DNA from 4 places in the Neobacillus sp. DFD-2R genome. Region 4 is predicted to be linked to each of the others. Evidence: riboswitches for the same ligand, from Rfam matches in the RefSeq annotation. Region 4 holds a riboswitch; each other region holds the start of a gene.
What was found. Region 4 has a riboswitch for S-adenosylmethionine ahead of AC3ANV_RS04775 (methionine biosynthesis PLP-dependent protein). Riboswitches for the same ligand answer to the same signal wherever they lie in the genome.
Positions count from the first base shown of each region.

Region 1 (8,275 bases), 1.1 Mb from region 4:
GAACGTATCGGACGTATCCTGCAAATGCATGCAAACAGCCGCCAAGAAATCTCTAAGGTTTTTGCCGGTGACATTGCAGCTGCTGTAGGTTTAAAGGATACAACAACCGGTGATACTCTATGTGATGATAAAAACCTTGTTATCCTAGAGTCTATGCAATTCCCTGAACCGGTAATTCAACTTTCAGTTGAACCAAAATCAAAAGCAGACCAAGATAAAATGACTACAGCATTACAAAAGCTTCAAGAAGAAGATCCAACATTCCGTGCGCATACTGACCAGGAAACCGGTCAGGTTATCATTGCCGGTATGGGTGAACTTCACCTTGATATCATTGTTGACCGTATGCGTCGTGAGTTTAAGGTTGAAGCTAATGTAGGTGCGCCGCAGGTTGCTTACCGTGAAACTTTCCGTGCTTCTGCACAAGTAGAAGGTAAGTTTGCACGTCAATCCGGTGGTCGTGGACAATACGGTCACGTTTGGATCGAGTTCTCTCCTAACGAAGAAGGAAAAGGTTTCGAATTCGAAAACGGTATTGTCGGTGGTGTTGTTCCTCGTGAATACATCCCTGCCGTTCAAGCAGGTCTTGAAGACGCTCTAGATCGCGGTGTTCTTGCCGGATATCCATTAGTTGATATTAAAGCAAGATTGTTCGATGGATCATACCATGATGTTGACTCCTCTGAAATGGCGTTTAAGATTGCAGCATCAATGGCACTTAAAAATGCTGCATCTAAGTGTAGTCCGGTTATCCTTGAACCTATGATGAGAGTAGAAGTTGTAATTCCTGAAGAATATTTAGGTGATATCATGGGACAAATCACTGCTCGTCGCGGTCGTGTTGAAGGTATGGAAGCACGCGGTAACGCACAAGTGGTTCGTTCAATGGTTCCACTTTCAGAAATGTTTGGTTATGCAACAGCGCTTCGCTCAAGTACTCAAGGTCGTGGAGTATTCTCCATGCATTTTGACCACTATGAAGAAGTACCAAAATCAGTTTCTGAAGAAATCATCAAAAAAAATAAAGGTGAATAATTGATTTTCACCTTTCTATAAAGTATAACTACTAATGTAAGCATGGAAGCTGAGAATTTGGACAACCACTTCACAGCTTCCATAAATAAATATACTTAACTTTTATAATTTAAAGGAGGACTTCCTAATGGGTAAAGCTAAATTCGACCGTTCAAAGCCACACGTTAACATCGGAACAATTGGTCACGTTGACCACGGTAAAACTACTTTAACAGCTGCTATCACTTCAGTTCTTGCTAAATCTGGTAAGGCAGAAGCTCGTGCATACGATCAAATCGACGGTGCACCGGAAGAAAGAGAACGTGGTATCACAATCTCTACTGCACACGTTGAGTATGAAACTGATAACCGTCACTATGCACACGTTGACTGCCCAGGACACGCTGACTATGTTAAAAACATGATCACTGGTGCTGCGCAAATGGACGGCGGTATCCTTGTAGTATCTGCAACTGATGGCCCAATGCCACAAACTCGTGAGCACATCCTTCTTTCTCGTCAAGTAGGAGTACCATACCTTGTTGTATTCATGAACAAATGTGACATGGTAGACGACGAAGAACTTCTTGAATTAGTAGAAATGGAAATTCGTGATCTATTAACAGAATACGACTTCCCTGGTGATGATACTCCGGTTATCAAAGGTTCTGCTCTTAAAGCATTAGAAGGCGATGCTGCTTGGGAAGAAAAAATCTATGAACTTATGACTGCTGTTGATGAGTTTATCCCAACTCCAACTCGTGACACTGATAAGCCATTCATGATGCCTGTTGAGGATGTTTTCTCTATCACTGGTCGTGGAACTGTTGCTACAGGACGTGTTGAGCGTGGTGTAGTTAAAGTTGGTGACGTAGTTGAAATCGTAGGTTTCACTGAAGAACCAAAATCTACAACTGTAACAGGTGTAGAAATGTTCCGTAAGCTTCTTGACTTTGCAGAAGCAGGAGACAATATCGGTGCTCTTCTTCGTGGTGTAGCACGTGAAGATATCGAACGTGGTCAAGTATTGGCTAAACCAAAGTCAATCACTCCACACACTAAGTTTAAAGCACAAGTTTACGTTTTATCAAAAGAAGAAGGTGGACGTCATACTCCATTCTTCTCAAACTACCGTCCACAATTCTATTTCCGTACTTCTGATATCACTGGTATTTGTATGCTTCCAGAAGGTACTGAAATGGTTATGCCTGGCGACCACATCGAAATGACAGTTGAACTAATCGCTCCAGTTGCAATCGAAGAAGGAACAAAGTTCTCAATTCGTGAAGGCGGACGTACTGTAGGTTCAGGTTCAATTACAACAATTCAAGAATAATTATTTACTATTAAAAGCAGGTGGGTGTAGATCCACTTGCTTTTTTATTTTTAGCGAAAATGGTTTATTTTATTTACTATAAGAAATATCTAGCTCTAGCGCCAATACAAGGCCTAGAGCTTTTTGTATCGTTTAGGAAACTATAAAATAATTTGGTGCGGATAACTTGGAAAATTATCTGACTTTACCTCAGTCGAGCCGTACCAATCCTGTCGTGCGCTAACCGGGCGCTTGCGCCTTTTGTTCTTAGGACTTTTTTAACAATTTATGAAAAAGCCAGAAAATTTTAAAATAACAGATTGACATTTATACATAATGCTGTTAAATTTAATTAAACCGATATATTAACTAGGGATTAAACTCCTTAAAGAATTTTGTTTTTATTAAAAATGAATACTTATCCAGAGAGACGGAGGGAATTGGCCCTTTGATGTCCGGCAACCTACAAATAGTAAGGTGCTAAATCCAACAAAATGTGAACCATTTTGAAAGATAAGGTAAAAATATTACCTAAACAGTCTTTCCGAAATGGGAAGATTTTTTGTTTAACAAGGGAGGGACTTGTTTGGGAAAAGAAGACTTGCTGGAACCTGTTTTTGCACGGCTTAAAGAGTTATTAACAGATTTAAAGTTTGGTTCGATAACGCTTGTCGTACAGGACGGAAAGATTATTCAAATTGAAAAGAATGAAAAAGTAAGGTTGAAATAAAAAGTGCTGACTAGAAAACTAGAGGCAGTTTTAACTGCTTGGTTATAACTGTTTTTTTTATTGCCTTAAAGAAATGGGGGAAGTTAGCTTGACTGAATTGTTGACTTATCATACGTTTGATTCGTTTTCGCCGCCTTTGTTTGCAATGAGTGATGAAACAAAAGGCGCTCTCGAAGTATTAAGATGGGCATATCAGCATTACTCAGAAGATGAGATAACATATGCATGCAGTTTCGGGATTGAAGGTATTGTTTTAATAGATTTGATCTCAAAGGTAAATGACAAAGCAAGGATCGTATTTCTTGATACAGGGGTTCATTTTGAGGAGACTTATCAGTTAATTGAACAAGTAAAACAAAAATATCCAAACCTTAGAATTGAATTAAAAAAGCCTGAACTTACACTTGAACAGCAGGCATTGGAATATGGGGATGAATTATGGAAGCGTGAGCCTAATAAGTGCTGTGAAATGAGAAAGGTCATTCCGCTTAATGAAGTCCTATCCGGCGGGACGGCATGGCTTTCAGGATTAAGAAGAGAACAGTCAGAAACAAGGAAGAACACCGAATTTTTTAATTTGGACAGTAAATTTAAATCAGTAAAAATTTGCCCACTCATCCATTGGACCTGGAAGGATATTTGGAGATATGCTCACAAAAACCAGCTTCCATACAATATCCTGCATGATAAGGGCTATCCAAGTATTGGATGTAAAACTTGTACTGCACCCGCTTGGAATGAAGAAGATCTTCGTTCGGGAAGATGGTCCGGTAAAGGAAAAACTGAGTGCGGACTGCATGGATAAGAGGGGACGTCAATGACACTTACTTATGCAGCATGTGCAGTTGCCTTGTTTTTTGCCTTGAATATTGGTGCTAGCGGTGCCGCAGCTGCCATTAGTATCCCTTACGGCTCAGGTGCACTTCCTAGTCGGAAAATAGCCTTGCTTATCTGCGGCATTGGTATTTTTGCCGGTGCTGTAATCGGAGGCAGTGAGGTGGTTAAAACAATTGGGAGCAACCTTATTCCCCACACGTTTTTAACCGTAAAGGTTGTTTTGATCATTCTTTCATCTGCTGCTTTATCTTTATTTCTCGCTAATATTTTAAGTATTCCTCTTTCAACAAGCGAAATTACCGTTGGAGCTGTGGTGGGGGTAGGAATAGCCTATCGTGCCTTATTTATTAAAAATATTATGGTGATCGTTGCTTTTTGGTTTATCATACCGATTATTGGTTTTACTTTAGGGTTTATATTTGGAAAACTGATTCAGCGAGTACAAAAAAAATACCCTAAGCTAGAAACAGGGAAAACAAAAGGCATTCTCTCACTATTTGTGATCATTGTTGGTTTTTTCGAGTCCTTTTCAGCGGGAATGAACAATGTTGCCAATGCAGCAGGGCCAATCGTCGGAGCCGGAATATTGACAGTCAAAGCCGGCATAATCATCGGCGGTTTGATTATTGCTCTCGGTGCCATTCTCCTTGGAAAAGGTGTGTTACAAACAAATGCTAAAAAAATAACAAGCTTCTCCCTTTTAGAAGGTGGAGCGATTTCAGGAACAGGTGCAACTCTTGTCATTTTAGCTTCTATTTTTGGATTGCCGGTTCCACTTACACAAGTAACAAGTACGGCGATTATGGGAATTGGTACTGCACAAAAAGGGCTGGAAATTTTTAAAACTGCCGTAATTAGTAAGATTGTGAAAGTATGGATTGTATCTCCAATCCTCTCACTTGTCATCTCCTATGGTTTTGTAAAACTATTTGTTGATAGTGACATTTACACAGTAGTTGTTTTATTCGGCGTTTGTGCAGCAACCTTAGGAATTATTAGTCTTGTTAAGACAATTCGCGAAGACAGCAGATCGTATTACGAAGGCGGAGGGGGCATTTAGGTGAAAGATAGATATCTTTCACCTAGGTGTAAAATAAATATTTTACACCTAGCCCACCGAAAGCTTCATAAACTTTTTAAATAATGGAGGAAAAAATCATGGCACTAATTCAACCACATGGAGGATCACTAATCAATCTTTGGGAGCCTTCTTATAATTACAAAACTGTAGAAAAAGAACTTCAATTAGATGTAATGGCACTAAGTGACCTGGAACTAATAGGAACGGGTGCTTACAGCCCTAATAAAGGCTTTATGAATAAAAGGGATTATGAGTCTGTCGTAAAATCAATGCGCCTTGCAGATGGTACTGTGTGGAGTATCCCTATTACACTTCCGGTCTCTGAGGAAGAAGCACAACATATTTCCGTTGGTGATGTAGTAAGGCTCGTGCACAATAATGAAACCTATGGTGTTATTACTGTATCGGATATTTATCAGCCGGATAAATTTGTAGAAGCAGAAAATGTATATCGAACAACCGAAACAGCACATCCGGGAGTAAAAAAATTACTTGATCGTGGAAATGTATACGTTGGCGGTGAAATCAAACTTATTAAGCGAATCAAGCGAGACCAATTTGCAGATTTTTATTTTGATCCTGCGGAATCAAGACAAGAATTTGAAGCAAAGGGCTGGAAAACGGTTGTCGGATTCCAAACAAGAAATCCTGTTCACCGTGCTCATGAATATATTCAAAAAACAGCGCTTGAGACTGTCGATGGTTTATTTTTAAACCCACTCGTTGGTGAGACCAAATCAGATGATATTCCTGCGGATGTTCGAATGGAAAGCTATCAAGTATTGTTAAAAAATTATTATCCGCAAGATCGTGTATTCCTAGCTGTCTTCCCAGCTGCGATGCGCTATGCGGGTCCTAGAGAAGCTGTCTTCCATGCAATGGTCCGGAAGAATTATGGCTGCACGCATTTTATTGTCGGACGCGACCATGCCGGGGTAGGTAATTATTATGGTACGTATGATGCCCAATTAATTTTCAGTAATTTTACCCAAGAAGAACTGGGAATTAATCTATTATTCTTTGAACACAGCTTTTATTGCAAGAAGTGCGAAAGCATGGCCTCCACCAAAACATGTGCACACAGCAAAGAAGATCATGTTATTTTATCCGGCACAAAGGTTAGGGAATTGCTCCGCAACGGAGAACTGCCGCCAAGCACTTTTAGCCGAAAGGAAGTAGTGGAAGTACTGATTGAAGGATTGCGCAAAACGGCAGTAAAAGCATAAAGGAAGCGGAGAGGATTATTTTGCAAAAAAGTTCAAATGTTGTTTGGCATGAACAATCGCTGACAAAGGAATTAAGAAGAAAACAAAATGGACATAACAGTTTTGTCTTATGGTTCACAGGTCTTTCCGGTTCAGGGAAATCAACCGTTGCCAATGCAATTGCCAAACGTTTGTTTGATGAAGGGATAAAAAACTATGTGTTGGATGGGGATAATGTCCGACATGGTTTAAACAAGGATCTCGGTTTTACAGAGGAAGATCGGAAAGAGAATATCCGAAGAATCGGTGAAGTGTCAAAATTGTTTGTAGATGGCGGACAGGTAGTTTTAACGGCATTTATCTCTCCTTTTACAGCAGATAGGGAACTTGTCCGTTATCTTCTTGAAGATGACGAGTTTGTGGAAGTATATATCAAATGTCCAATTGAAGAATGTGAAAAAAGAGACCCAAAAGGATTATACGTAAAGGCAAGACAGGGAATCATTCCTGATTTTACCGGAATTGATTCTCCATATGAGGAACCGGTAAATCCTGAGTTAATAATCGAAACGAATGCCTCTTCTATAGAAGAAAGTGTTGAACAAATTATTGCCTATTTAAAGAAGAGGAACTTCATTTCATAGAAGAATAAATAGTTTGCCTGTACTGAGATAGGTAAAGATGTTTTATAATAAGAAAAAAGGCGAGGTGAATGGAATTTGGGAAAGGTATATCTAGTTGGCGCCGGTCCGGGAGATCCGGACTTAATAACTGTAAAAGGATTAAAATGTATAAAAGAAGCTGATGTTATTTTATATGATCGATTGGTAAACGATGAATTATTAAACTATGCTAAGTCAAATGCCGAACTGATTTACTGTGGTAAGCTTCCGGATTCTCATACACTTCAGCAAGAAACGATTAATCATTTACTGGTTAAGCATGCGCAGAAGGGGAAAGTAGTGGTCCGCTTAAAGGGTGGAGACCCCTTCGTCTTTGGTCGGGGCGGGGAAGAAGCCGAAACCCTTGCTAATAATAGTATTAAATTTGAAATAGTGCCCGGCATTACAGCAGGTATTGCTGCTCCGGCATATGCCGGGATCCCAATCACGCATAGAGAGTATGGTTCTTCATTTACGATTGTTACTGGTCACCGTAAGAATAGGGAGGCCGATAATATCAAATGGGAGGCAATAGCAAAAGGAATTGATACTGTTGCCATTTACATGGGTGTAACAAATCTTACCTATATTCAAGAGCAATTGCTTCAGCATGGGAAAAATCCGGAGACACCTACAGCGTTAATTCAATGGGGAACCAAGACTAACCAAAAAACGGTTATTAGTACACTTCGTGAGGTTAATGTTGCCGGACAAAGGGAAGGCATAGAAAATCCATGCATGATTGTTATTGGAGACGTGGTAAACATGCATCATAGAATTAACTGGTTTGAAAACAAATCAATAAATGAAACCTTTATAGCAAGAGAGGCCTTTTAAATGGAAGCAATTTTGTATATTTGCCATGGTAGTCGGGTTAAAACGGCGAGGGAGCAGGCCATAACATTTATAACAAAATGCATGGAGCGCAGTCACACTCCAATCAACGAGTATTGCTTTCTGGAGCTTGCGGCCCCAACAATTGAAGAGGCCTTCACTAACTGTGTACAAAAAGGAGCAACCAAAATTATCGCGATACCGGTTTTATTACTAACTGCTGCACATGCGAAGGTGGATATACCAAACGAACTCGCGAGATTAGCTGCAAAGTTTCCGGGGATTGAATTAGAATATGGGAGGCCGATTGGTGTCCATAGGAAAATGATCGATACACTAATTGAGCGGATTGAGGAAACAGGCGAAGAGCTCGATGGGAACTCTAGGGTTCTATTAGTTGGAAGAGGCAGCAGTGATCCTGATGTTAAAAATGACCTTAAGGCGATAGCTGAAATGCTAAAAAGTAAAACCGGTGTTAAGAATGTACAGACCTGCTTTTTAACCGCTACTTCACCAAGCCTTGAAGAAGGATTGGAGCTAATGGCAGAAGATAGGAATTCAAAGGTGTTTGTGATTCCTTATTTACTGTTTACCGGT
Region 1 covers NZ_CM173228.1:5,325,424-5,333,698, reverse strand. Annotated here, with positions in the region: gene fusA (elongation factor G) at 1-1,035, shown strand, start outside; gene tuf (elongation factor Tu) at 1,163-2,350, shown strand; SAM riboswitch class I at 2,745-2,849, shown strand; gene AC3ANV_RS26820 (YezD family protein) at 2,934-3,059, shown strand; gene AC3ANV_RS26815 (phosphoadenylyl-sulfate reductase) at 3,157-3,864, shown strand; gene cysP (sulfate permease) at 3,877-4,956, shown strand; gene sat (sulfate adenylyltransferase) at 5,055-6,203, shown strand; gene cysC (adenylyl-sulfate kinase) at 6,224-6,826, shown strand; gene cobA (uroporphyrinogen-III C-methyltransferase) at 6,902-7,681, shown strand; gene AC3ANV_RS26790 (sirohydrochlorin chelatase) at 7,682-8,275, shown strand, end outside.
Region 1: it holds a riboswitch for S-adenosylmethionine, as region 4 does, so the genes downstream of both, AC3ANV_RS26820 (YezD family protein) here and AC3ANV_RS04775 (methionine biosynthesis PLP-dependent protein) in region 4, are expected to answer to the same signal.

Region 2 (8,275 bases), 1.8 Mb from region 4:
CTTCCAAGTGTGGTTTTCAGTAGTATGCCGGATCACTGCAAAATCATAATGATCCAGAGAATAAACATTAAAACCATTCTTTTTACATTGATCAATAAAAAAGTAATCCTCTGCCCGATTTACTTTTTCAAATTGAACCGTATCCCATACTTCTTTTCTGAACACTAACGAGGCACCGGCAACCGTGTCCGTAATATCATTCTCTATACCCGATACAAAAACCAGTGCCTTCTTATTTTTAAAGTAAATATAATACGAACTTTTTCCTACGATCGAAACTTTTTTATTTTCAAGTGCCTGCATTGTACTCGCCAGGTAGTTGGGCCCATAATAGTCATCATCATCAAATTTTGCAATATTATCATAGTTTGCTTTCAGAATTCCAAAATTCAGGCAGTCTCCCAACGTCGCTTTTTCATGTAATTGATAGACACGAATATTTCGATCATTCTTTGCCTTCAATATCCATTTATCTATGTCCATGGAATCCTTATTTAAGATAATAATTAACTCTTTATCCTTCCATGTTTGCTGGTGATAATTCTTGAACACATTATCGATAAATTCCTCTCTCATCGTACAAGTTATGACCGATACCATTTTTTCACCCCATCATAATCTGATGATTTTATCCATAAAATCAGTTAAATTAGTAAATCGGTTTAGACTTCTAATCGTTTCAATATCGGTTAGAAGTTCTTTTTTCTCGTTTGCTCCAAAGCCTGCTGCCCCTAATACATTGAAGTGTCGAATATCAATTCGCAGCATCAGTACAATGGTTTCAAGAATGGCAATGAATTTTTCTTGAAATGCCTGAAATTTATCGGAATACTTTTTAGTCAGCAGCTTGTATTCATAAAATATTTTATTCATCGATAATAAGTCTTCAAAGAGGGCAAGCTCTAGTCCTAAGATAAGAACGTCCACATCCCGGTGCTTTGAAATGAATAAATTGAAGTTTCTAATCGCCTCTTTCCATTTGCTTTCCCCTACAGGGTGTTCCTGATGGTAGGTCATTACTTCATTATTATTGATATATTGGGCTCCAAGCTTATATAAACGGTATCCCAACTCCCAGTCCTCATAACCATATTTTACAAAGTCTTCATCAAACAGTCCTGCTTGCTCAATTAACTCTTTTCGTAAGGAGACATTTCCAGTTAAAAATGCCATCCATGGAAACTGAAACCCTTCTAAATTTTCTCCAAAATTTCGAGTTATTGTTGAAAACCAAGGTATAGTTTTGAAAATTAAATCCCGATAGGTTTGATTCATAATGTCTGCTTTTTCGATTAGAGGGAAAAAAGATGAGCTGCTCTGCTTATAGTTTTGAAATCGCGTATTAAAATCTTGATTATTTTTTGCCAGTGAGGATATTCTTTCAAGCTGCTTACGATCAAATTCAGGAAAAACACATGAAATTACGTACTTTGAAAACATGGCGCCCGATAAGACTACATTCTTTTTTGATTGATGGTATTGGTAATGATTTTTCACAAAATCGGGTTCTGTAATCATTTCTGCATCTAAAAAGATAAGTACTTTCCCTCTTGAGGATTTGATTCCTAAATTGCGAACCTTTGCCCTGCCGAGATTTTGCTGATTGCGAATATAGTTAAAATGAAAGGGTGGATGGTAGTCCCTAAGTTTTATTTCAGTTTGGTCTGTCGAGGCATCATCAATAAAGATTACTTCCATTTTTGAAAGATCAAAGGTTTGGTTTTCAAGTGAATATAGCGTAAATAAGTTTAGGGGATATCTATTGTAGGATGGGATAATGATGCTGACTTCGATGGTTTGGTCCTTGCTATTATTTTGGTTTTGGTTCCAGCTATTTTCTTTTCTTCGTGTGCTTGATTTTGCTCTTATTAGCTTTGTTTCATCATCATCCATTGCAGGCCAAGTAAAAAATAATCCTTCTTTCTCTCCATTTAGCCTTACATTCATGAAGGACTTAATCTGTTTCTCAGTTCTACTATAATCCCAAATCCTTATCTCTTTGAGATTACCATTAAAGAAAAGCCCTGGATGTCCGGCAATAATTCCTGATGGATAAACATACTTTTTAGTGCTTCTTTCTCCTTTTTTAACTAATTGACCATTTATGAAAAGGGAAGGCATTCGATTATCATATACGACCGCAATATGAATCATTTCATTAATCCTTGTTTCATATACTAAGGCAGCGTATATATCTTTAATCATATGTTCGTAAACTGATATTCCATTCAAACCTACTGACACACTGACCCCTGCTTCATCCTCGTTTTCCCCATGGGCAGGTCCAATAATATAATTTTTACCACTACTAAACTTTATTGGTTGATCTTGTGATTGTTTTTCGAGCTGATGAATACTTTCCGGCTTAGCCCAAAACTCATACGTGAATGAATTTTTTATATCCTTTATCAATCGTTCCCCCTTATTATTCCCCATCATGTTCGCACCTCTTTTCATGTCAAATGATTCGTCCCATAAGTTTAGCTTTTACACAATATGATATCCATCTAATTTTGACTAGGCTCATCCCTACTTTTTAAAAGGTTTTTCATTAAAATTTCATTAAAAACAAAAAAAGAAGAGGCTGACTCAAATTGTCAGCCTCAGTTCTCGTAGTTAGTTTAAGATCATAATGAAACGGATAATGATTCAGTTTTTTTCAAATTTGTTGTTTGATAACCATCTATTATCAAATAAGTCAATAGTGTTTTATTTTGAGTAGCCAGTTGGATTACATCCTTTTTAGCAGCATGTATGATAAATGTTTCATCTCCTACTTGATCAATCCATGAAATTGCGGGATTTACATTGTTCTTTTTAAGTCCGTGAACTAACCAGCATTCTTTTATTTGTCCCTTTTTAGAAGAGACTGCATTTGTTCGGGTAGTGCGGCCATGACTCGAAGGACTTTGGCAAACATAGACTAAATCTTCGATGACTGCACTTGCAGTTGGAAACATTCCGGCACCCGGTCCTTGTAAAGTTATCCCCCCAACAATATCTGACTGTACATTGATCGCATTTTGCACCCCTTCGACATGGTAAAAAGGATGGGACTTACCGACAAGAGCCGGCTTAACTGTCCCTTTTACTTGACCTCCAACCTTACTTACGTCAGCAATATGCTTAAACCTTAAGCCAAGTTTTTCGGCTGCCTCAATAAGTTCACTCGTGATGGAAGTAATTCCTTCAATTTCGACCTCGTTCCAGTTTGGCTCTTCTCCAAATGCAATTCTACTTAAGATCATTAATTTATAAAAAGCATCAATTCCCTCAACATCATTTGTAGGATCGGCTTCAGCATAGCCTTTTTCCTGTGCTAATTTTAAAGCCGCCGCAAATGACTGCTGCTTCTCGCGCATTTCCGTTAAGATGAAATTGGAAGTTCCATTTACAATTCCTTGGACATGTTGAACACGGTTAATGTTTAAGAGCTGCCTTAATGTTTGGATTATCGGTATTCCTCCGCCTACAGTTGCTTCATAACCAACAGATACATTATTCTCCTTCGCAAGCTTCAACAATTCACTACCGTGGCTGGCAAACATCTCTTTATTCGCTGTAATAATGTGGCAGCCCCTTTTGATTGCTTTTTTCAAAAAAGAAAAGGGTGATTCTTTACCTACAATGGCTTCAACAACAAGGTCCAGCTGTGGAAGCTGTAATATTTCCTCAAAGTCCGAGGTGATAAGAACCTCATCAGCGATGTTTCTTTTTTTCTGTTTATTTTTTATTAAAACTGCTGCTACTTCCACTTTTTTACCTAGAACTGCTGTTAACTCCTCTGCATGGGAATGAATCGTTTTGTAAACCCCTTCACCCACTGTACCAAAACCTAAGATTGCCACTTTTACGACAGACATGTTTAGCCACCCCTTCAAATCATGTTATCAACATCATCAATTTTTTTCTAAAAAGAAAAGCCCTCTTCATAAGAAGAGGGCATACTTCCTCCCCTTATCTTTCAGGTTAAAAATAACCTGCAGGAATTAGCACCTTTTCAAGGATTACCTTGAAGGTTGCCGGGCTTCATCGGGCCTAGTCCCTCCGCCGCTCTGGATAAGAGTAGTATTTAATTGATTCATTAATTTACCAAGTTATAAAATGAATTTTAGATGATTAAACATAATGTGTCAATATTTTTTGATATTTCTTTCAAATTACTTCATAAGTATTTATCTGCTCAGCTTACCCTCTGCAAGTTCAATTTGCTGTTTAACCTGTTCCGGTGATGTTCCGCCAAAACTATTGCGTACTGCTACTACATGCTCAGGTGATAAAACCTCATAGATATCTTTTTCAAATAATAGACTAAATGCTTTATATTCATCAAAGCTCAAATCCAGCAAATATTTTTGATGCTGAATCGCATATAAAACGATTTTCCCGATGATTTCATGCGCTTCACGGAACGGCAAACCTTTTCTTACTAAGTAATCAGCAATGTCGGTAGCATTAGAAAAGTCATTATTAATGGCTTTACGCATTACGTCTTTATTTACGGTCATCGTTTCAATCATCGGTGCTAACAGCTTTAATGAGCCTTCAAGTGTTTCAACTGTATCAAACATGCCCTCTTTGTCTTCCTGCAAGTCCTTGTTATAGGCAAGAGGCAAGCCTTTCAACACCGTTAGCAGTCCAATTAAATTACCGTATGTGCGCCCTGTTTTCCCTCTTAAAAGTTCCGGTACGTCAGGATTTTTCTTTTGCGGCATGATACTGGAACCTGTGCAGAAGGAGTCATCAAGCTCCACAAACTGGAATTCCTGGCTTGACCAAATCACCAGCTCTTCGGAAAATCTCGAAATATGGGTCATAATTATCGAACCGATCGACAAAAATTCAAGGATAAAATCACGATCACTTACCGCATCCATGCTATTAGGATAGATGGTTTCAAAACCTAAAAGCCCGGCAACCAGTTCACGATTAATAGGAAAGGTCGTTCCGGCTAATGCTCCGGACCCTAGCGGCATCCAATTTACCCGTTTCAGGCTATCAATGAGTCTTTCCTTATCCCGTTCAAACATCCAAAAATAGGCCATTAAATGATGGGCAAAGGAAACGGGCTGAGCGCGCTGCAGGTGAGTATACCCGGGAATTAGCGTTTGCACATTCTCTTTTGCTTGTTCAATCAAAGCTTGTTGAACATCTTCGATAAGTTTAATAAGCTCGGTCGTTTTTGTTCGTAAATAAAGGTGCATATCTGTCGCTACCTGGTCATTACGGCTTCTCCCTGTATGGAGTTTTCCGCCCACAGGACCGACTTTTTCAATTAAAAGTTTCTCAATATTCATATGAATATCTTCATCTTCGACTAAAAACTCAACCTCGTTATTTTCAACCATCTTTTTAATTGAAAGAAGTCCGGTTTTTATTTGCTCGGCATCCTCAATTGGAATAATCCCGCACTCACCTAACATCTGAACATGTGCTAAGCTCCCGGCAATATCCTCCTTGGCTAGCTTTTGATCAAAAGAAATCGAAGCTGTAAACTCTTCCACCAGCTTGTTTGTTTCCTTTGTAAATCGTCCGCCCCATAACTTCGACATCCTTTGTTCCTCCTTAAAAGCTTGAATAAGATTGCCCCCGAAATGATTTCGAGGGCTCACTTACTATTATTTTAGAATGGTTTCTTTTTTATTAACCTCAGAATATACCTTTGTTGGCAGTCCCCAAAGCTTGATAAATCCAACTGCTGCATTATGGTCAAACGCATCACCTTTTGAATAGGTTGCCAGTTCTTCGTTATAAAGACTATGTGCCGATTTTCGGCCAACAACAGTATGATTCCCTTTATGAAGCTTCAGGCGAATCGTTCCGGAAACGACTTGTTGAGTCTCATCAATAAATGCATCCAAAGCATTTTTTAATGGCGAATACCAAAGTCCTTCGTAAATAATTTTCGCCATTTGCTGATCCACCTGGGTTTTAAATTGAGTAACCTCACGAGGCAATGTTAAAAATTCTAGTTCCTTATGAGCATTGATTAAAATTAATGCCGCAGGATTTTCATACACTTCTCTTGATTTGATTCCTACTAATCTATTTTCGATATGATCGATTCGTCCGACACCATGCTTGCCGCCAAGCTGGTTTAACGTTTCAATTAATTGAACCAATGGCAGCTTTTCACCATTAAGTGCAGTTGGCACGCCCTGTTCAAACTCAATTTCAATGTACTCTGCTGCATCCGGCGTTAATTCAATTGGATTTGTCCAGTCAAACGCTGCTTCAGGCGCTTCATTCCATGGGTTCTCAAGAACTCCGGCCTCGCAGGCACGTCCCCAAATATTAGCATCAATCGAAAACGGATTATCTAAATCAACTGGAATTGGAATCCCATTTTCTTCAGCATACTTGATTTCTTCGTCACGCGTCATCCCCCATTCACGAACTGGAGCAACAACTTTTAAACTAGGATTTAATGCTTGAATTGAAACTTCAAAACGGACTTGGTCATTCCCTTTTCCGGTACATCCATGCGCAACTGCAGCTGCACCTTCCTTTTCAGCAACATCCACTAATAACTTAGAAATTAATGGTCTCGAAAGGGCTGAAGATAATGGGTATTTGCCTTCATATAGACAATTCGCTTTCAAAGCCGGAATGATATAATCCTTTGCTAGCATTTCTTTTGCATCAATGATATACGCTTTACTAGCCCCTACATTTAATGCTTTCGTTTTAATAGCTTCTAAGTCTTTTCCTTCCCCAACATCAAGACCTAACGCAATAACATCATAACCATATTTCTCTTGAATCCATTTTACTGAAACTGATGTATCTAAACCGCCTGAATAGGCTAAGATAATTTTTTCCTTCGTCATTTATATTCTCCTCGCATTTACATGTATTATTATTCATCCGATAGAATTATTATACACCAATATTCAAAAAAATAAAGACTATTTTTCTAGTAAAACTTTCAAAATTGCTTTTTGTGCATGTAATCGGTTCTCTGCTTCATCAAACACAACCGAATGCGGTCCATCAATAATCTCTGCTGTTACTTCTTCACCACGGTGTGCCGGCAGACAGTGTAAAAAGATAAAATCATTTTTCGCAAGTTTACAAAGTTCTTCATTCACTTGGAAGGATTGAAATGCCTTAAGTCGCTTTGCCGTTTCTTCTTCCTGCCCCATACTGGTCCAAACATCCGTAACAACAACGTCAGCGTCTTTAATCGCTTCAACCGGATCGTTAGTGATTGTAATATTAGTTCCTTTTGCAGCTTTTTTTGCATTCGCAACGATTATTTCATTCGGCATATATCCGACAGGGCTGGCAACACTGATATCCATTCCAACTTTAACTGCACCTTCAATTAACGAATGGGCCATATTATTATTCCCATCGCCCACATAGCAAAGCTTTAAGCCGGCCAATTTCCCCTTATGCTCAAGAATGGTTAAAAGATCTGCTAAGACTTGAGTAGGGTGCTGTAAATCTGTTAAACCATTAATGACCGGTACAGTTGCGTGTTCGGCAAATTCTTCAATCGATTCATGTGAAAAAGTCCGAATCATTAAACCATCAACATATCGTGATAATACTTTTGCTGTATCAGAAATGCTTTCTCCTCTACCCAGCTGAATGTCTTTAGAACTCAAGAAGATGGCATGGCCTCCAAGCTGGAGCATACCAACTTCAAATGAAACCCTTGTACGGGTGGATGATTTTTCAAAAATCATCCCTAATACTTTCCCGCTTAAAAATGGATGTGGAGTCCCTTGTTTCTGCAATGCTTTTAGCTCCTCCGCTGTTTCAAGAAGAAAGAGGATTTCCTCACTGGAAAAATCCGATAGCTGTAAAAAGTTCTTTCCTTTAAGTTTGAATTGCTCAGTATTTTCTGTATTGTTACAATTAAGTGCTTTTAACATGGGCTTTATCACTCACTTCCATTTTGTAATATTCACTCACTGACCGAACTTCTGAATCAGAGATAGATTGTGATTGCAAGCCCATGATCGCTTCAACTGTATCTAAGTGGGTAAACACCGGTACGTTATAGCGTGTCGCTTGCTCACGAATATGAAAACCAAATTTGATTTTATTACGTCCTTGATTTGGTATATTGATAACTGCACTCATTTTTTGATTGCGGAAAAGGTTATTTACATCCTGTTCATCCTTCACCACTTTTTCAACTTGAATTCCATTTTCATGTAAAAATAAAGCAGTACCTTCTGTTGCCGCAATCTTTACTTGTTTTTTCACAAGTTGGCTAATGATTGGCAGACTTAAAGGTTTTTCCCGATCGGAAATGGAGCAA
Region 2 covers NZ_CM173228.1:4,651,577-4,659,851, forward strand. Annotated here, with positions in the region: gene AC3ANV_RS23310 (glycosyltransferase family 2 protein) at 1-600, opposite strand, end outside; gene AC3ANV_RS23315 (glycosyltransferase) at 613-2,439, opposite strand; gene AC3ANV_RS23320 (homoserine dehydrogenase) at 2,628-3,863, opposite strand; SAM riboswitch class I at 3,955-4,066, opposite strand; gene argH (argininosuccinate lyase) at 4,176-5,552, opposite strand; gene AC3ANV_RS23330 (argininosuccinate synthase) at 5,619-6,830, opposite strand; gene argF (ornithine carbamoyltransferase) at 6,909-7,883, opposite strand; gene carB (carbamoyl-phosphate synthase (glutamine-hydrolyzing) large subunit) at 7,867-8,275, opposite strand, start outside.
Region 2: it holds a riboswitch for S-adenosylmethionine, as region 4 does, so the genes downstream of both, AC3ANV_RS23320 (homoserine dehydrogenase) here and AC3ANV_RS04775 (methionine biosynthesis PLP-dependent protein) in region 4, are expected to answer to the same signal.

Region 3 (8,275 bases), 2.2 Mb from region 4:
GTACAGCCCTGGTTATCTTCTAAGTTAAAGCGATCATTTATTTTTTCTTTTGGCAAATTGATAACTTCCATAACTGTTAATGCCACTTCGTCAGGACGCTGTTCTTTATGGAATCCCAGCTGCTTTGAAAGCAGTGAATTTACGCCGTCAGCAAGAACCACTACATCTGCATATACTTCCCCATCAGGACGATCTGTTCGGATACCTACTACCTTACCATTCTCTACAATACATTCTTTCACCACGGTTTCATTAATAAGAAGAGCTCCCGCTTCAACTGCTTTTTGGGCAAACCATTGGTCAAATTGCGCCCTTAATACGGTAAAGTTGTTATAGGGTTCAACTCCCCATTCCAGCCCTTTGTAGCCGAATTGCACGACTGATTCTTTATCCATCATCCAAAAACGCTGTTCAATAACAGGTCTTTCGAGCGGTGCTTCCTTCCAAAACTCCGGAATTAAATCTTCCATCTGCTTTCGGTATAAAACACCACCCATTACGTTTTTACTTCCCGGATACTCTCCTCTTTCAATAAGTAAGACATTTAATCCGTTCTTTGCGCATGTGAATGCACATGCCGCACCTGCCGGGCCTGCTCCCACAACAATGACATCAAATTTTTCAGGCATAACTTATTTCACCGCCTTTTTCATTTCGGATCTGTTTAAATTGTTCAATTAGTTTTGGTACGATTTCCATAGCATCTCCTACAATCCCATATGTAGCAACATCAAATATTGGTGCATTCGGATCCTTATTGATGGCGATGATTAAATCGGAATTTTTCATGCCAACGACGTGCTGTATTGCTCCTGATAAGGCGATGGCAAAATAAATCTTTGGAGTGACCGTTTCACCGGTTTGACCAATTTGAAGTTCGTGCGGCAGCCAGCCTGCTTCAACAACATCACGTGTTCCGCCAACACTTGCACCGATGGTCTCTGCAAGGTCATTAAGAATCTGGAAGTTTTGAATATCCCCCATACCTTTTCCACCACAGACAATCACATGGGCATCCGCCAAATTAGCCTTCTTTGTGACATCATTCACAATCTGTAGTACTTTTGTCCGCATTTCTTCTTCTTGCAGTGATATTTTTTCTTCGATAATTTTTCCGGCTCTGCCAGCGTCAGGAGCTAATGCCTTCATTACTTTTGGCCTGACTGTTGCCATCTGCGGACGGTGCTTTTTACAAAGAATCGTTGCCATAATGTTCCCACCGAATGCGGGACGGCTTGCTTCCAGTAATCTATTATCCAGATCCACATCAAGCATGGTTGTATCTGCTGTTAAGCCTGTATTTAAATCGGTAGCAACGGCACTCGCTAAATCTTTTCCGTTTGGTGTTGCCCCGTAAAGGATAATCTCCGGCTTATATTTTTCTGCTAACAGCATAACACCCTTCATATATGATTCTGTCCGATATTGTTTCAAAACCTGATGGTCAATCATGTAGACTTGATCAGCACCATATGAAATGACTTGGCCCGCTAATCCTTTAATTCCAGAGCCAAGTAAAAATCCTGATAACGGGACTTGTAATTTATCTGCAAGTTTCCTTCCTGCACCCAATAATTCTAGTGAAACCCCTTCAATTTTACCGTCATTTTGTTCGATGAATATCCAGACTCCACGGTATTCGTCCAGTTTCATGTAAACGCCTCCCTGCGACAAAAGTTTCGTTATTTTATTTCGCTGATTGGATGGTGAACAGATCTTTTTTCTCCATTAAGACTTCCATGAGCTGTTTTACTTGCTCATTAGAAGAACCTTCGAGTTTTTTGCCGCCTTCGGGTCTTGGAGGAGTAAACATTTTTCCTACAATTGTTGGTGAACCTTTTAGCCCAAGCTGCGCTCGGTCTACATTATCAAGATCACTTACTGCCCAAATAATTGGTTCATATCTAGCTGCTCTGATCATATTTGGCATCGGTGAATACTCAATGTGATTGATTTCCTTTTCAACTGTCAACAGACATGGCATTTCTGCTTGAATTAATTCATATCCGCTGGTTAATTTCCGCTTAATTAAAACAGTTCTTTCATTCAAATTCACTTCAGATACTTCAATTACATTCGTTACAGGGGGAATATCCATCCTTCTTGCAATACCGGGTCCAACCTGGCCTGTATCCCCATCAATGGCATGTTTTCCGCAAATAACCATATCAACCGGAATATCTTTACCAATTCTCTCCAATGCTTTAGATAAGGCATAGCTTGTAGCGAGTGTATCTGCACCGGCAAAAGCTCGGTCAGAAATCAAATACCCTCTATCTGCACCAATTTCAATACTCTTTTTAATAACTGCTGTTGCCTGAGGCGGTCCCATTGACAAAACGGAAATAGTACCGCCTGTTTTTTCTTTAATACTTACGGCAGTTTGAACTGCATGGGCATCGTAAGGATTTAAAATGGCTGGAGCACTGCGGCGGTCTAATGTGTTTGTTTTAGGATTAATTTTAATAATTTTTGTATCGGGTACTTGTTTGACACATACGACAATGTGCATGTAGGACTTTCCCTCCTCCATATAATCTAAGAATGTTGAAAGCGTTTGCCTTCTATGGTTTATAAAATGCTTTTTATTACGGTATTTAAATCGCAACACAAGCATCGTACAAAACAAAGCTTCTTTTTTTGTTTCTTAAATTTTTTTTAGGTGAATCGGACAACCAATCATTGAAATAGATGCAGGTCCTAGTAGCAATAAAAATATGTAAATTCTTCTTGATGTGATAATAAAATTAGGCTATGTTAAAGCTCATTGTTGATTTTGCTCACTATGTTGATTGGAGCGGAAGGCGCGAGACTCCTGCGGGAAAAGCAGGTCAAGGGAGACCCCGCAGGCGCAAAGCGAGGCCACTGAAAAAGTCCAAGATATTTTGCAATAGGTGATTCCCTGAAAAAACCATCCCCACTATTGACTGAAAAATCGATGAAAACCATTTTCCTCTCCCTACTTTGATGGTGAAAAACGCAATTTTTTGGGATTTTAGTTGGCAGGAAATCTCATTATTAGCAGAAAAGGACTTTTTCAGTGGCGTCCGCAAAGCGCCGAGGAGGCTCCCGACCGCCCGCGGAAAGCGAGTGCCTGGAGCGGAAATCAACAGACAAGGCTAACAGAGCCTAAAATTAAAATAGTACTACTATAACTATATGAAATATTGGGATATAAACAATGATAAAAATCACAGTTACTGTCTAAATATGCAGATAAATTCAACGTAGGAAATAAGTGGTGTTTAACTAAAGCTGACTGGGGTTTTTTAACTCTTAAATGGACAATTATTTTTTTCATACTATATAATAAAACTAAAAAACCTGGCTCGTATATTCTGCAGCCAGGTTTTTTTCTTATTGGGTTACTTCTTGTTTTTCGTAAATTGGTACCCAACCCTCGCTCGTAACAAAAATGCGTACAGCTACTACTTTCCGGTCTTCCTCAAGTGTAAAGTAGTGCCTGGTATTTTCAGGAACAGAAATTAAATCGCCCGGGTTTAAATGAACTTCGAAAAACTCGCCATCTATACCTTGAATGACAAAAACCCCGTGCCCGCTTACAATGAACCGGACCTCATCATCTGTATGGTGGTGCTCTTGTTTAAAGTTAGTTAACAGGACATCAAGGTTTGCTGTATTTTCAGATAAAGAGATTACATCTTGTGCTTGGTAGCCTCTTCTTGCAGAAATTTCAGCTATTTCCTTTGCAAAGACATTTAAAATTTCTCCTTTTTCTTCGTCTGATAATAAATATTTTTCGACTAATGAATCCGGAAGCTTGGAAATATCCCAGTTTTCGTAAATTACCTCTTGGGTTTCCAAGAAGCTTGCAACTTCCTCTTTCCCTTGAATTTGCTCATCTCTAATTTGAAATGTAATATAAGCCATTAATACTCATCCCCTCTATTTTAAATTAAACTACTTTAAACAATTGATATGGTTTATGTTCCAAAAGGCGTAATTGATAACGGAATAAGAATTCAGAAGCCTCGAGGATTTTTTTAGCCTCAAAGGCGGTTCTACCCCAAACAGTGATTCCATGATTTCTAATCAAAACGGCACCTGAATCACTTGTCACATGCTCTGAAAAGGCCTGTGACAGCGTCGGAATATGTGCGTAGTTACGAATAATCGGTATCTTTAAAACCGCGTCTTCTTCCCACATATCAAATGCCTTAATTAGCTCCTGACCTTGAAATGTGACCTCGCCATTGTCGCCATAAACTTCAGAAATGACATTATTGTCGATTGTATGGACATGAAGACTGCAGCCGGCATTGGTTTTCCGATAAATTTCAACATGCAGCAAAGTTTCAGCTGAAGGCCTTAAATGATTCTCCTTAACAGGACGGCCGAATTCATCGACAAGTAAAAAGTCATCGTTTGTACGCTTCCGTTTATCCTTTCCACTGGCAGTAACTAAAAATTGCAGTGGATGATCACTTACTTTAATCGCAAGATTACCGCTTGTTCCCATGAACCAATCTCGCTCTGCAAGCTCTTCCTTCACATCAGCCAATTCTTTCCATTTTTCCATTAGCATTTTAGCTCATTCACCTCAATTCTCTTTTTTACCGCTTCAATACAATCATAAAAAGTGCTAAATCCTTGATGAGAAATTCCCCATTCTTCGCATTTTTCTTGAAGCAGATCACGAGCAAGGACAAAATCTGCTTGTTTTGCTGCTTCAAGATCGGTAACAGAGTCACCAATAACAATTTTGAAGTTTTCATCACGATTTTCCAATTTTCGAATGATACTTGGTTTACAGCAGCCACAACCATTTCTGCACAATGAATCACATTCATAGGGCCATAGAATTTTTATTTCGTTTTGAGAAAAATCGGATCTATTGCAAAAGATGCCATCAAATGGTCCATAGTCTTCCAGAATCGGATAAACAAAAAAATCAATTCCACCGCTTACAATATAGAAGGGAATTTTCTCCGAACGAGTAAATTCAACAAATTCTTTAAAACCGGACCGAATCTTTGCGTTTTTAATCGCAAAATTAGTAACCTCTGTTTTTAAATTACTTGGTATTAACGAAAATAATTTTCCAACTCCTTCACTGACGGAAACCTGCTGTGTGAGGATTTGATCCTTTATCATTTCCCACCCTGAAGGAGCAAATTTTTTCATGATGGCGATAATATTGTCACTTTCCGTAATTGTTCCATCAAAATCACAATAAATCACTGGTTTTGTCATTTTACGTTTACCTCGGCACTTCCCCATAATTGAAGTGCTTTATTAAGCTCTGAGTCGCTCTCAGCAGCCTCCGCTAATGTTTTCCCTTGTAAATTGGCTTCAATCGCTTGCCTGAATGCAAGACCTCCGCCACGGGCACCATCAGGATGTCCATGTACACCCCCGCCGGCGTTAATGACAGAATCAATTCCAAAATCACGTATTAATAATGGAACCAAGCCGGGATGAATTCCCGCAGAAGGAACAGGAAACGCCTGTTTAAAGGAATCTTTCCTTGTTAGCTCATTAGCAATCGACAACGCCTTGTCCTTTTCTAAAGCAACTGTTCCATAAGGTGACGGGAAAAGTGACAAATCAGCGCCGGAATACCGAAGGAGCTTTCCGAGCAATAATGAAGATGATATACCATAATGGGACGAAGAGGTTAATGCCCCGCTTACAGCAGGATGTGCCATTAAAGGTATGGCAATTTCATCGTCTTCTCTTAATTCCTGCAAAACATCCAGGCCATATGAAAATACATTGAATAATAGAAGGTCTGCACCAAGCTCCACAGCCTTTCGAGCTTTTTCTTTTAGTTTGGAGGTTCTGCCGGTAAGATTCACAGCATACAACGTTCGATGTCCTGTCTGATTGTAAACTTCTTGGAGGACCTTGTTCCCCTCAACAATTCGGTTTTCAAACGGTGTAAGTTCATTTTCAAAAAGTATTTCATCATCCTTAACAAAATCAACGCCACCGTATGCTTGCTGTTTAAGCTGCTCTACTAGGAATCCTAAATCCTTACCGAGTACTCCTTTAAAAATACTCATTAAAAGCGGTCTGTCATAAACCCCCAGTTTTCTTCGCAGACCGTCAATACCGTATCTTGGTCCAGGGAAACATTTTTTTAATTCCTGATCAAACTGTAAATCAAGCAATTTTATTTTTCCATCCAATGAAAGTTTTCCAAAAACAGTCGTTAGAATCGCGGGTAAATCGGTTGAAAAATTTATGGTAGGGTATGCGATGGTAATAATCGCTTGATTTTCTTTTTCTGAAAGCACTTCGATTGAAACGACTCTTCCTTTATGCTTTCGTAATTGGTTTTGTTCCAGTTCGGGCAAATTGGTCCAAGACCCTACAGTTAATCCTAAAGCAATTTCCTCCGCTTTTTTGTCTGGATTTTTTTCGTCGTGTATAAGATATGTGGCAATTAATTCAGACATTCTTAATCAACTTCCTTTCAAATAAAACATAAAGAAAACTCGCCGACTGGCAAGCCCAAAAGGGCGAAGACAGAGGCGTAGTTGCACTTATGCGTTTTTAGAATTTATGGAATAGTTTCTAAATAGCGAAAAAAACCTCTTCGACAGGAAGAGGTTAGCATTACAAACTAACATCTTCTCATCTTTCAGCCTTTCGCTGCAAGAATTAGCACCGTGCTTAACATTAGGTTAAGTCGGTTGCCGGGCTTCATCGGGCTGGTCCCTCCGCCTGCTCTTGATAAGAAAACATCGTATATATTCACTTTAACAATATATTTAACTTTATTTTGAATTATCCCAAAAAAAGAATATTCCGTCAACTATTTTTTGAAAATTTCTAATGAACTCATTCTTTCGATAGCTTCACTTAACCGTTTCTCAGATGTCAATAAACCCACCCGAACAAAACCTTCTCCGAATTCACCGAAGCCAATTCCCGGTGCAACCATGATATGTGCTTGTTCAAGAAGAATGTCGGCAAATTCCTCAGATGTAAGACCATTAGGAACCTTTAACCATGCAAAAAATGATCCTTTTGGTGCCTTAACATCCCAACCAATCGTACGGAGTCCGTCAATCAAGATGTTTCGTCTCCGTTCATAAAGCTCATTTAATTCCCTAACACAATCCTGTGGTCCTAATAATGCAGCTGCAGCAGCTTCCTGAACAGCTCCAAATATGCTTACATAAAGGTGATCCTGTAACAGCTCAATGGCAGCTATAACACTTTCATTACCTACCGCAAAACCAACACGCCATCCTGCCATATTGTACGTTTTTGATAGAGTATAGATCTCGATTCCAACTTCTTTAGCACCATCAATTTGCAGAAAGCTTAGCGGTTTATTACCGTCAAAACCAATAGCTCCATAGGCAAAATCATGGATAACACACACATCATTTTCCCGTGCAAGCGCGACAGTGTCTTCAAAAAACTCTCTGGTAGCCGTAGCCCCTGTTGGATTATTCGGATAATTGAGGAACATTAATTTTGCTTTAGATAACTCTTCTTGAGAAAGTTCATTATAATCCGGTAAGAATTCTTTTTCTTCTTTTAGCGGCATTGTAACCATTTCAGCTTTAGCAAGCGCAACCCCGGACCAATAATCGGGATAGCCCGGGTCTGGAACAAGGATCGTGTCGCCAGGGTTCAATAGGCATTGAGGAATTTCCACTAACCCGGCTTTTCCTCCAAACAAAATCGCTACTTCTTTATCAGGATTAATGGATACCCCATACTCACGAAGATAAAAATCCTCAACAGCCTTTTTTAAATAGGGGTACCCTTGAAATGGCGAATATTTATGATTTACCGGATTTAATGCGGCATCTTGCAGCTTTGCAACAATATGATTGGGAGTAGGCTGATCCGGATTGCCTTGACCCAAATTAATTACATCATGTCCTTGCTCAATAAATTGCCCTACTTTTTTAACAAGTGAAGCAAAAAATTGCTTCGGAAGACTGTTTAATAATTCTGAGGGTGGAAATTGCTTCATCGTTCTCACCTGCTTATGGATTTCATTTTAGTATTGAAATTCTAATCACAAATGATATAACTTTTATATCAGCATGTAAAGTAAAAATTCCGAATTTCCAAATGGGGTGAAAATTCTTGAAATTAAAAATTTCCTGTCTGCAATTGGATATTGCCTTTGGCGATCCTTCTGTAAACTATCAATCAATTGAAAAGCTAATTCAAAAAGTAAGCAGTGATAATCCTGACATTATTGTTCTACCCGAGTTGTGGACTACCGGGTATGACTTAACACGACTTGACGCAATTGCTGACAAAAACGCTGCTAAAACGATAG
Region 3 covers NZ_CM173228.1:4,271,759-4,280,033, forward strand. Annotated here, with positions in the region: gene AC3ANV_RS21375 (FAD-dependent oxidoreductase) at 1-629, opposite strand, end outside; gene AC3ANV_RS21380 (electron transfer flavoprotein subunit alpha/FixB family protein) at 622-1,653, opposite strand; gene AC3ANV_RS21385 (electron transfer flavoprotein subunit beta/FixA family protein) at 1,688-2,512, opposite strand; gene AC3ANV_RS21390 (1,2-dihydroxy-3-keto-5-methylthiopentene dioxygenase) at 3,358-3,891, opposite strand; gene AC3ANV_RS21395 (methylthioribulose 1-phosphate dehydratase) at 3,917-4,546, opposite strand; gene AC3ANV_RS21400 (2-hydroxy-3-keto-5-methylthiopentenyl-1-phosphate phosphatase) at 4,540-5,214, opposite strand; gene mtnW (2,3-diketo-5-methylthiopentyl-1-phosphate enolase) at 5,211-6,422, opposite strand; SAM riboswitch class I at 6,598-6,706, opposite strand; gene AC3ANV_RS21410 (aminotransferase class I/II-fold pyridoxal phosphate-dependent enzyme) at 6,782-7,960, opposite strand; gene AC3ANV_RS21415 (carbon-nitrogen family hydrolase) at 8,077-8,275, shown strand, end outside.
Region 3: it holds a riboswitch for S-adenosylmethionine, as region 4 does, so the genes downstream of both, mtnW (2,3-diketo-5-methylthiopentyl-1-phosphate enolase) here and AC3ANV_RS04775 (methionine biosynthesis PLP-dependent protein) in region 4, are expected to answer to the same signal.

Region 4 (8,275 bases):
TTTTGAAGAGGAAACATCGCCTTTTTCCATGTACGGTTCTAAAAACGATACGGCTGCTTTCATGACTTCGGCACTTTGCAGCACTTCAGCAACAATAAGCTGATTATCGTTAAAGAGACGGCCGACTTCCTTCATCCCTTCCATTAATGGACCATTAATAATCTCAAGCGGTGCAGGATAGGCTTCGAGTGCTATGGCTAAATCCGGAAGCAATCCTTCCTTTGTTCCTTCTATAACGTAATAAGCAAGACGCTCCTCCAAAGTCATATTCGGAACTGTCACTTTAGCTTCCTTCTTTTTGCCCCGATAAAATTCAGTAAATGTAGCCAACGTTTCATCAGTTGTATTAAAGAGGAGCTCTTCTGCCATTGCCACTTCTTCTTTGGATATCGAAGCGAATCGCTCCAGTTTTTCTGTATTGACAATCGCATAATCAAGCCCGGCCTGTGTGCAGTGGTAGAGGAAAACTGAGTTTAACACTTCACGGCCAACAGGTGGAAGTCCGAATGATACGTTGCTGACTCCGAGAATGGTTTGTGTTTCAGGAAGCTGTTCTTTGATAAGGCGAATTCCTTCAACGGTTGCTTTTGCCGAACCAATATATTGTTCATCCCCGGTACCGACCGGAAACACAAGCGGGTCGAAAATAAGATCCTGCGGGTTAAGATGATATTTGTTGACTAACAAGTCATAGGACCGCTTCGCAATGGCTAATTTTCGCTCCGCCGAAACACCCATGCCTTCTTCATCAATGGTTCCAACAACAACAGCTCCGCCGTAACGATGAATTAACGGTACAATCGCTTCGAAGCGTTCTTCGCCGTCTTCAAGATTGATCGAATTAATGATGGCCTTTCCTTGTGAAAACTTTAGCGCCCTTTCGATTACCTTTTCATCCGTTGAATCGATAACAAGCGGTACCTTGATTTTCTTCACCACTTCTTTAATGAAGTTTTCCATATCGACAATTTCTTCACGATCGGGATCGGCAAGGCAAATATCGATGACATGTGCGCCGCTTTTTACCTGTGCTCTGGCAATTTCCGAAGCTTCCTCAAATTTCCCCTCGATAATCAACCGTTTAAATTTACGCGAACCAATAACATTTGTTCGTTCGCCCACCATAATCGGGCGGAGGGTAGGGTCGTCGTAAATAAATGGCTCAATGCCAGAAACCATGTGAGTTAATGATGATTTGGTTTCCCGCGGCTGGTAATTTTGCATCACTTCAGAAATGGCGCGAATATGCTCCGGAGTGGTACCGCAGCATCCGCCAACAATGTTAAGCCATCCTTGGGCCGCAAAGTCCCCAAGCTTCTTCGCCAAGGTTTCAGGTGTTTCATGATAGTGTCCTTCTTCATCCGGTAAACCGGCATTCGGATAACAGCTGACAGCAGATGTAGCCAAATTCGCCAATGAGCGGATATGCTCCTGCATAAATTCCGGACCTGTTGCACAGTTCAAACCGACCGCAACCGGATTCATATGTTCAATAGAAATATAGAAGGATTCAATGGATTGACCGGCAAGCGTAGTGCCCATTGGTTCAATGGTTCCTGATAGCATTAACGGCAGCGTTTTGCCTGTTTTTGAAAAAGCATTTTGGATCCCAACGAAACCGGCTTTGACATTCAACATATCCTGACTCGTTTCAAGAAGAAGAAGGTCGACTCCGCCGTCAATCAAGCCAATGGCTTGTTCTTCATAGGAAGCAGTGAGTTCATCAAACGTTGTCCCGCCGGTGACACTTAAAGTTTTTGTCGTCGGTCCCATCGAACCGGCAACATAGCGGGGCCATTCATCTGTCGAAGCCTTTTGTGCTTCCCGGCCCGCGATCAGTGCGGCGATTTTATTAATTTCATACGCTTTGTATCCAAGTCCATATTCATCAAGGACAATGCTCGTTGCCCCGAAGGTATTGGTTTCTATGATATCTGCTCCTGCCTCTAAATATTCTTTATGAATAGTAGCAATCACCGAAGGAGCTGTTAAATTCAAGTTCTCGTTACAGCCATCATATTCTTCACCGCCGAAGTCGGCAGCCGTAAGATTGGCCCGCTGGAGCATCGTACCCATTGCCCCGTCCATTATGAGGATTCGTTTCTTTAGTTGATCAATAAATGGAGCTTTCGACATAGCTGTTCCCCCTAATCTGACTTGCACGCTGACGGGCATAAATTGCCAACTCTGCTGTTAGTTCATAGCGTAAAAATGGTGTAATTAAATAAATTCCGTTAAATAGGTCAAGGGCTGCATCAATTAATGATTTCGTAATTTCAATTCCTTCACGAACGGCAAGCTCAGGATTGTCATTTAAGGCAGCCATAGATTCGCGAATGCTATCGGAGATTTTGATTCCCGGGACTTCGTTATGAAGAAACTCGGCATTTTTGCTGCTTAACAATGGCATTAAGCCGATATAAATCGGTGCTTCTAGATGCTTGGTATTTTCATAGACTTCGAGTAATTTCTCTTCGGAAAACACCGGCTGAGAGATAAAGTAATCGGCCCCGAAGTGAATTTTCTTTTCAAGCCTTTTCACCGCTTTCTCGAGTGAGCGAACGTTTGGATTAAAGGCAGCGGCAATGCTAAAGGCGGTCTTTTGTCCAAGATCTTTTCCTGAAAAAGATAACCCGTTATTCAGCTGCTTAATCATTTGGATTAACTCGAATGATGAGACATCGTAAACGGATGAAGCTCCAGGGAAATCTCCCACTCTGGCAGGATCGCCGGTAATCGCCAATACATCATGCATCCCCAGGGTATGAAGGCCCATTAAATGAGATTGCAGGCCAATGATATTACGGTCTCTGCAGGCAATATGGATAAGTGGTCTCATTCCTAACTCTTGTTTAACCAAATATCCTAATGATTCATTCGAAATTCTTACAGAGGCAAGGGAATTATCGGCTAGCGTAATCGCATCGATTCCTGCTTCTTTTAATGCTCTTGCCCCTTCAAAAAACTTAGTCGTATCGAGCTTTCTCGGAGGATCTAATTCGACGATTACGGACGGCTTTTCTTTTACGAGTTCCTGAAGAGGAGAATCCTCCCGCTTCGCCGGAACAGAAACGGCTTCAACAATAATCTTCTCCGGCTTTAATTTTACGCTTTTTTCTGAAATCGGTACACTATTCTTTAGTTCGGAAGCAAAGGCCTTAATGTGTTCCGGTGTTGTCCCGCAGCAGCCGCCAAGCAAGCGGACACCTTCTTTTCGAAAGGCTTGTGCGGACTGCCGAAAATAATCTGCATCACTTTCATAGTGGAATTTTCCGTCTGTATAGGTCGGAAGACTGGCATTTGGATACGCCGAAAGATATGCATGCTTTGGCAGTTCGATCTGTTCAAGTGCTACGAGCATATGATGGGGACCGAGCCTGCAATTGAGGCCGACTACATCTGCACCAAGTCCTTCAAGACGCTTTAGGGCATTATTTACGGGTATTTGATTTTGCAAAATTCCCGGCTCCTGCAAGGAAACCTGAGCAATGATTGGCAGCTTTGTTTCCTTCCTGGCGATGGTGAGAATGGTTTCAAGCTCTTCAAAGTCATAAAAGGTTTCGAGCAGTATTCCGTCCACACCCTCTAACAATAGACAATACAGCTGCTCACGGAAGCTCCGCTTTATATCTTCCTTTGTAATAGAATTAGGCTTGATACCGCGATTTCCGCCAATCGTACCAAGAACATATGCTTGATTTCCCGCAGCGATTTTGGCATTTCGGACAGCGGCGCTATTAATTTCTTTAACAGAGTCCTCCAGACCGTATCTTAGCAGCTTCAGATAGTTGGCCGCATAGGTATTGGTTTGGATGACATCTGAACCGGCATCGATATAAGCTTTATGGATAAGCTGGATTTGCTCCGGGTGAGACAGGTTTAATTCTTCAAAACAACAATCCGTCCCATATGAGTAGAGAAGTGTGCCCATGGCGCCGTCAGCAATTAAAATTTGATTTTGTAATTTTTCTAAAAAGCTCATGAGGATTCTCCTTGCTGTAAAACTAATTCTTTTTGCTGAATAGATTCCAGGGCATCAGAGAAATCCTTAATAAGGTCATCGGGATTCTCCAGGCCAACTGATAAACGAATCAGGCTATTTTTAATACCGCGTTTTTCCCTCTCTGCTTCGGGCATTGCGGCATGAGACATTTTGGCCGGATAAGATAAAATCGACTCAACCGCCCCGAGGCTTACAGCAAAAACAGGGATCTTAACCTTTGAAACAAAGGAACGAAGGGCATCCTCATCAGCCAGTTCAAAGGATAAAACCGCTCCGGGACCGGCTGCTTGGCTTTTTTGCACATGGTATTGCGGATGATGCTCAAGGGCCGGATAATGTACCTTTGCAACGAGCGGATGCGCATCTAAAAATTCCGCCAGTTTAATCGCTGATTTTTGCGATTGTTCCAGGCGAACGTGAAGTGTCTTTAATCCCCTTAGAACGAGCCATGCATCCTGAACGCCAAGGATTGCCCCAAAGCCATTTTGCAAAAAGCCCAATCGTTTCGCCAAATCTTCGTCCTTGACAACGGCAAGTCCTGCGACGACATCACTGTGACCGGACAAAAATTTAGTGGCACTATGCAGCACAACATCTGCGCCAAGCTCCAATGGTTTTTGCAGGGCAGGAGTTAGAAAGGTATTATCGACATAGGTTAATGCCCCAATTTCCTTTGCTAATTCGCATATTGCTTTGATATCCGTTACCTTCATTAACGGGTTGGATGGTGTTTCGACATAAAATGCTTTTGTATTTGGCTGAATCGCCTGTTTTACTTCATCTATATTGGTCATATCGACAAAGGTATGCTCAATTCCGAATCTCGTCAGAACCTGTGTAACCATCCGAAACGTACCGCCGTATACATCTTCGGTAATAACCATGTGATCACCTTGAGAAAGAAGAAGAAAAGCGGTTGAAATGGCGGCCATTCCTGATGAAAAGGCAAAACCTTTAGTGCCGCCTTCTAATTCGGCAATCACATCCTCCAACGCTTCTCTTGTTGGATTTAAACTGCGGCCATAATCATATTTACCAAACTGATCGAAATCCGCTTGGTGGAAGGTGGATGCATGCTGGATCGGTACACTTACTGCCCCAGTAGCAGGATCAACCTTGTGCTTATTATGAAGGAGTCTTGTTTCAAATGTATATTCACCCATTATGCAATCACTCCTTCTTTAATTTTGGCAAATGCCTGTTCAAGATCCTGTTTAATATCCTGTGAGTCTTCAATTCCAACGGAGAAACGCAATAAACGATTGCACACTCCTTGTTGGATTCGTATCTCTTCCGGTATATCAGCATGTGTTTGTGTTGCCGGATAAGTAATGAAGCTTTCCGTACCGCCAAGACTTTCAGCAAAAGAAATGAGAGATAAACCTTGTAGGAACGGATTCACCCAAGATTCATCTTTGATCCGGAAAGAAAGCATTCCGCCTTTTCCAGGATAAAGGACGTCAGTTACACCGTCATGATTAGAAAGATATTCAACAAGTTCCTTCGCATTTTTCTCATGTCTTTCCATTCGGAGGGCTAGTGTTTTCATTCCGCGCATGACCAGCCAAGAATCGAATGGACCAAGAACTCCACCTGCTCCGTTGTGATATAATGCCAGGTCTTGACAAATTTTTTCACCCTTCGCAACAATCAGCCCGGCAAGGACATCATTGTGTCCGCCTAAGTATTTAGTGGCACTATGAATGACAATATCGGCACCAAGTTTGATTGGCTGCTGGAGGAGTGGAGTATAGAAAGTATTGTCAACAATCAGCAAGATTCCGTGTTTCTTGGCAATTTTTGAAATAGCGGAAATATCTGATTCCTGCATGAGGGGATTGGTCGGAGTTTCAAGAAAGATGGCCTTTGTATGAGGAGTAATCTTACTTTCCACTTCGTCCGGACAACACGTATTCACATATTGAGTCTTTAAGCCCCATTTTTTAAAACCTTGCTCTAACAAACGGTAGGTACCGCCGTATAAATCTTCACTTATTAACCATTCATCTCCGGATTGGAATAATGAAAGAATCGTATAGATGGCTGCCATTCCCGAGCTGCAAGCATAACCTTGGTCCCCATATTCCAAATCGGCAATTGCTTTTTCAAGGAGCTGGCGAGTCGGATTTCCTGTGCGGCTATAGTCAAAGCCCGTTGACTGGCCAATCCCCTCATGACGGTAAGCCGTTGAAAAATAAACAGGTGGGTTTACAGTTCCTGTTGCGGTTTCACTGCGATTTCCAATTTGAGCAAGCTTCGTTTCAATTTTATACATGTCATCCACTCCCATTTTTTAAAATAATAATAAAAAAAAGCCTTCTTATAAGAAGAAGACTTTGTCTGTTCGGACCGTTCAGTCATTCTTCTTATCTCGCAAATTACCTAGAATTTGCAGGACTTAGCACCTTTTCAATGAAAAAACCATTGAAGGTTGCTGAGGTGTCTTCGGGCCATTCCCTCAACCTCTCTTGATAAGAAAGCAATATTTAGATTATTTATAAAATTTACTACAATTTCGCGGGGGTGTCAATTGGTTTTTTATTTTTCTCAATGGCTGATTCAAGATTAGAAAATTATGAAAAAATTTAAAGTTAATTTCCAAGAAAGATGTTGACACTAATATTAAGAGATGATATTTTTAATCTACAAGGTGTTCTTAATAATGAACTATATTGAACAGTAAATTGTCATGTAGAATCCAAATGAACATTGTCATAAAAAGCAAGAAACATAGATTTACATGGTTTTATAACAATGAAATAATAGTTGGTAATAAGGGAGAATCATTGTGAATGAACCCTTATCGATTAACTATGGATTGCGTGTTCTGTTTAAAGAACTACAAGCTGGTAACGTTCTATATTTTAATACTACATATAAATTATTTAAACTACATACAGTTTATTTCATGCTTGGCAGGAGGAAAAGATGAGTGCTATTGCTGGTATTTATCATTTGAACGATGAACCTATTAATCTAGAACATGGCAGGCGGATGATGAAAGATTTGGAGAAGTATCCGGCTGATGATGTTCAAATATGGCATAGTGACAAAGTCTTTCTTGGCTGCCATGCCCAGTGGATCACACCTGAATCGATTGGTGAAAAGTTGCCTAACTATGATCATGATAGGAAGTTAGCCATTACGGCTGATGCGATTATTGATAATCGTGAGGAATTGTTTGAAAGACTGCAGGTCAAAAAATCTGATAGAAAAACAATAACAGATAGTGAACTTATTCTTCTTTCCTATGATAAATGGGGAGAGGATGCACCGAAGTATTTAGTTGGCGATTTTGCTTTTATGATTTGGGATGAGAAAAAACAACAATTTTTTGGAGCCAGGGACCCTTCGGGATATCGAACACTTTATTATTATTATAATCAATCCAAACTAGCATTTTGTACAACTATCCAACCGTTATTGTCCCTGCCGTATATTGAAAGGAAATTAAATGAAAACTATATTGCTGAGTTTTTGGCAATTACGGGAATGATTGATACTGTAGATGCTCGTATGACGCCTTATTGCAATATAGATCAAATACCACCATTTCATTCAATTACTATTATTAAAGATAAAATAAAGTTAACTAAATATGGTGTTTTTACTCCTAGTGAGCAATTAAAACTAAAATCAGATGAAGAGTATGTTGAGGCATTTCAAGAGGTTTTTCAAAAATCAGTAAACTCTCGGCTAAGAACTTATCGTAATATTGGTTCATTTTTAAGTGGGGGTTTAGATTCAGGAGCTGTTGTTGGTTTTGCTGCAAAAGAATTGAAAAAGGAAAATAAGTTATTACATACATTTAGTTATATCCCACCAAGTGATTTTGTGGATTTTACATCTAAACAATTAATGCCTGATGAAAGGCCATTTATTAATAAAACCATTCAGTTCGTGGGTGGAATCTCTCCTAATTTCTGCGATTTTAAGGGTAGGAATTCTTATTTGGAAATTAATGATACTCTTGAAGTGATGGAAATGCCTTATAAATTTTTTGAGAATTCCTTTTGGTTAAAGGGAGTATTTGAGAAAGCCCACGAAAAAGGAATAGGGGTATTACTGAATGGAGATAAAGGAAATTTTACGATATCTTGGGGTTTTGCCTTAGACTATTACGCGATCCTATTAAAGAGGTTGAAATGGTTGCGTCTATTGCAGGAATTGAATCAATATAGTAGAAATACTGGTGGAGATAGGTACCGAAATCTCCCTTTTATTACAAGAATAGGATTTCCAATTATTGATAAAGTATTTTCGATTAGGACA
Region 4 covers NZ_CM173228.1:983,429-991,703, forward strand. Annotated here, with positions in the region: gene metH (methionine synthase) at 1-2,136, opposite strand, end outside; gene AC3ANV_RS04765 (bifunctional homocysteine S-methyltransferase/methylenetetrahydrofolate reductase) at 2,114-3,982, opposite strand; gene metC (cystathionine beta-lyase) at 3,979-5,166, opposite strand; gene AC3ANV_RS04775 (methionine biosynthesis PLP-dependent protein) at 5,166-6,278, opposite strand; SAM riboswitch class I at 6,367-6,481, opposite strand; gene AC3ANV_RS04780 (lasso peptide isopeptide bond-forming cyclase) at 6,932-8,275, shown strand, end outside.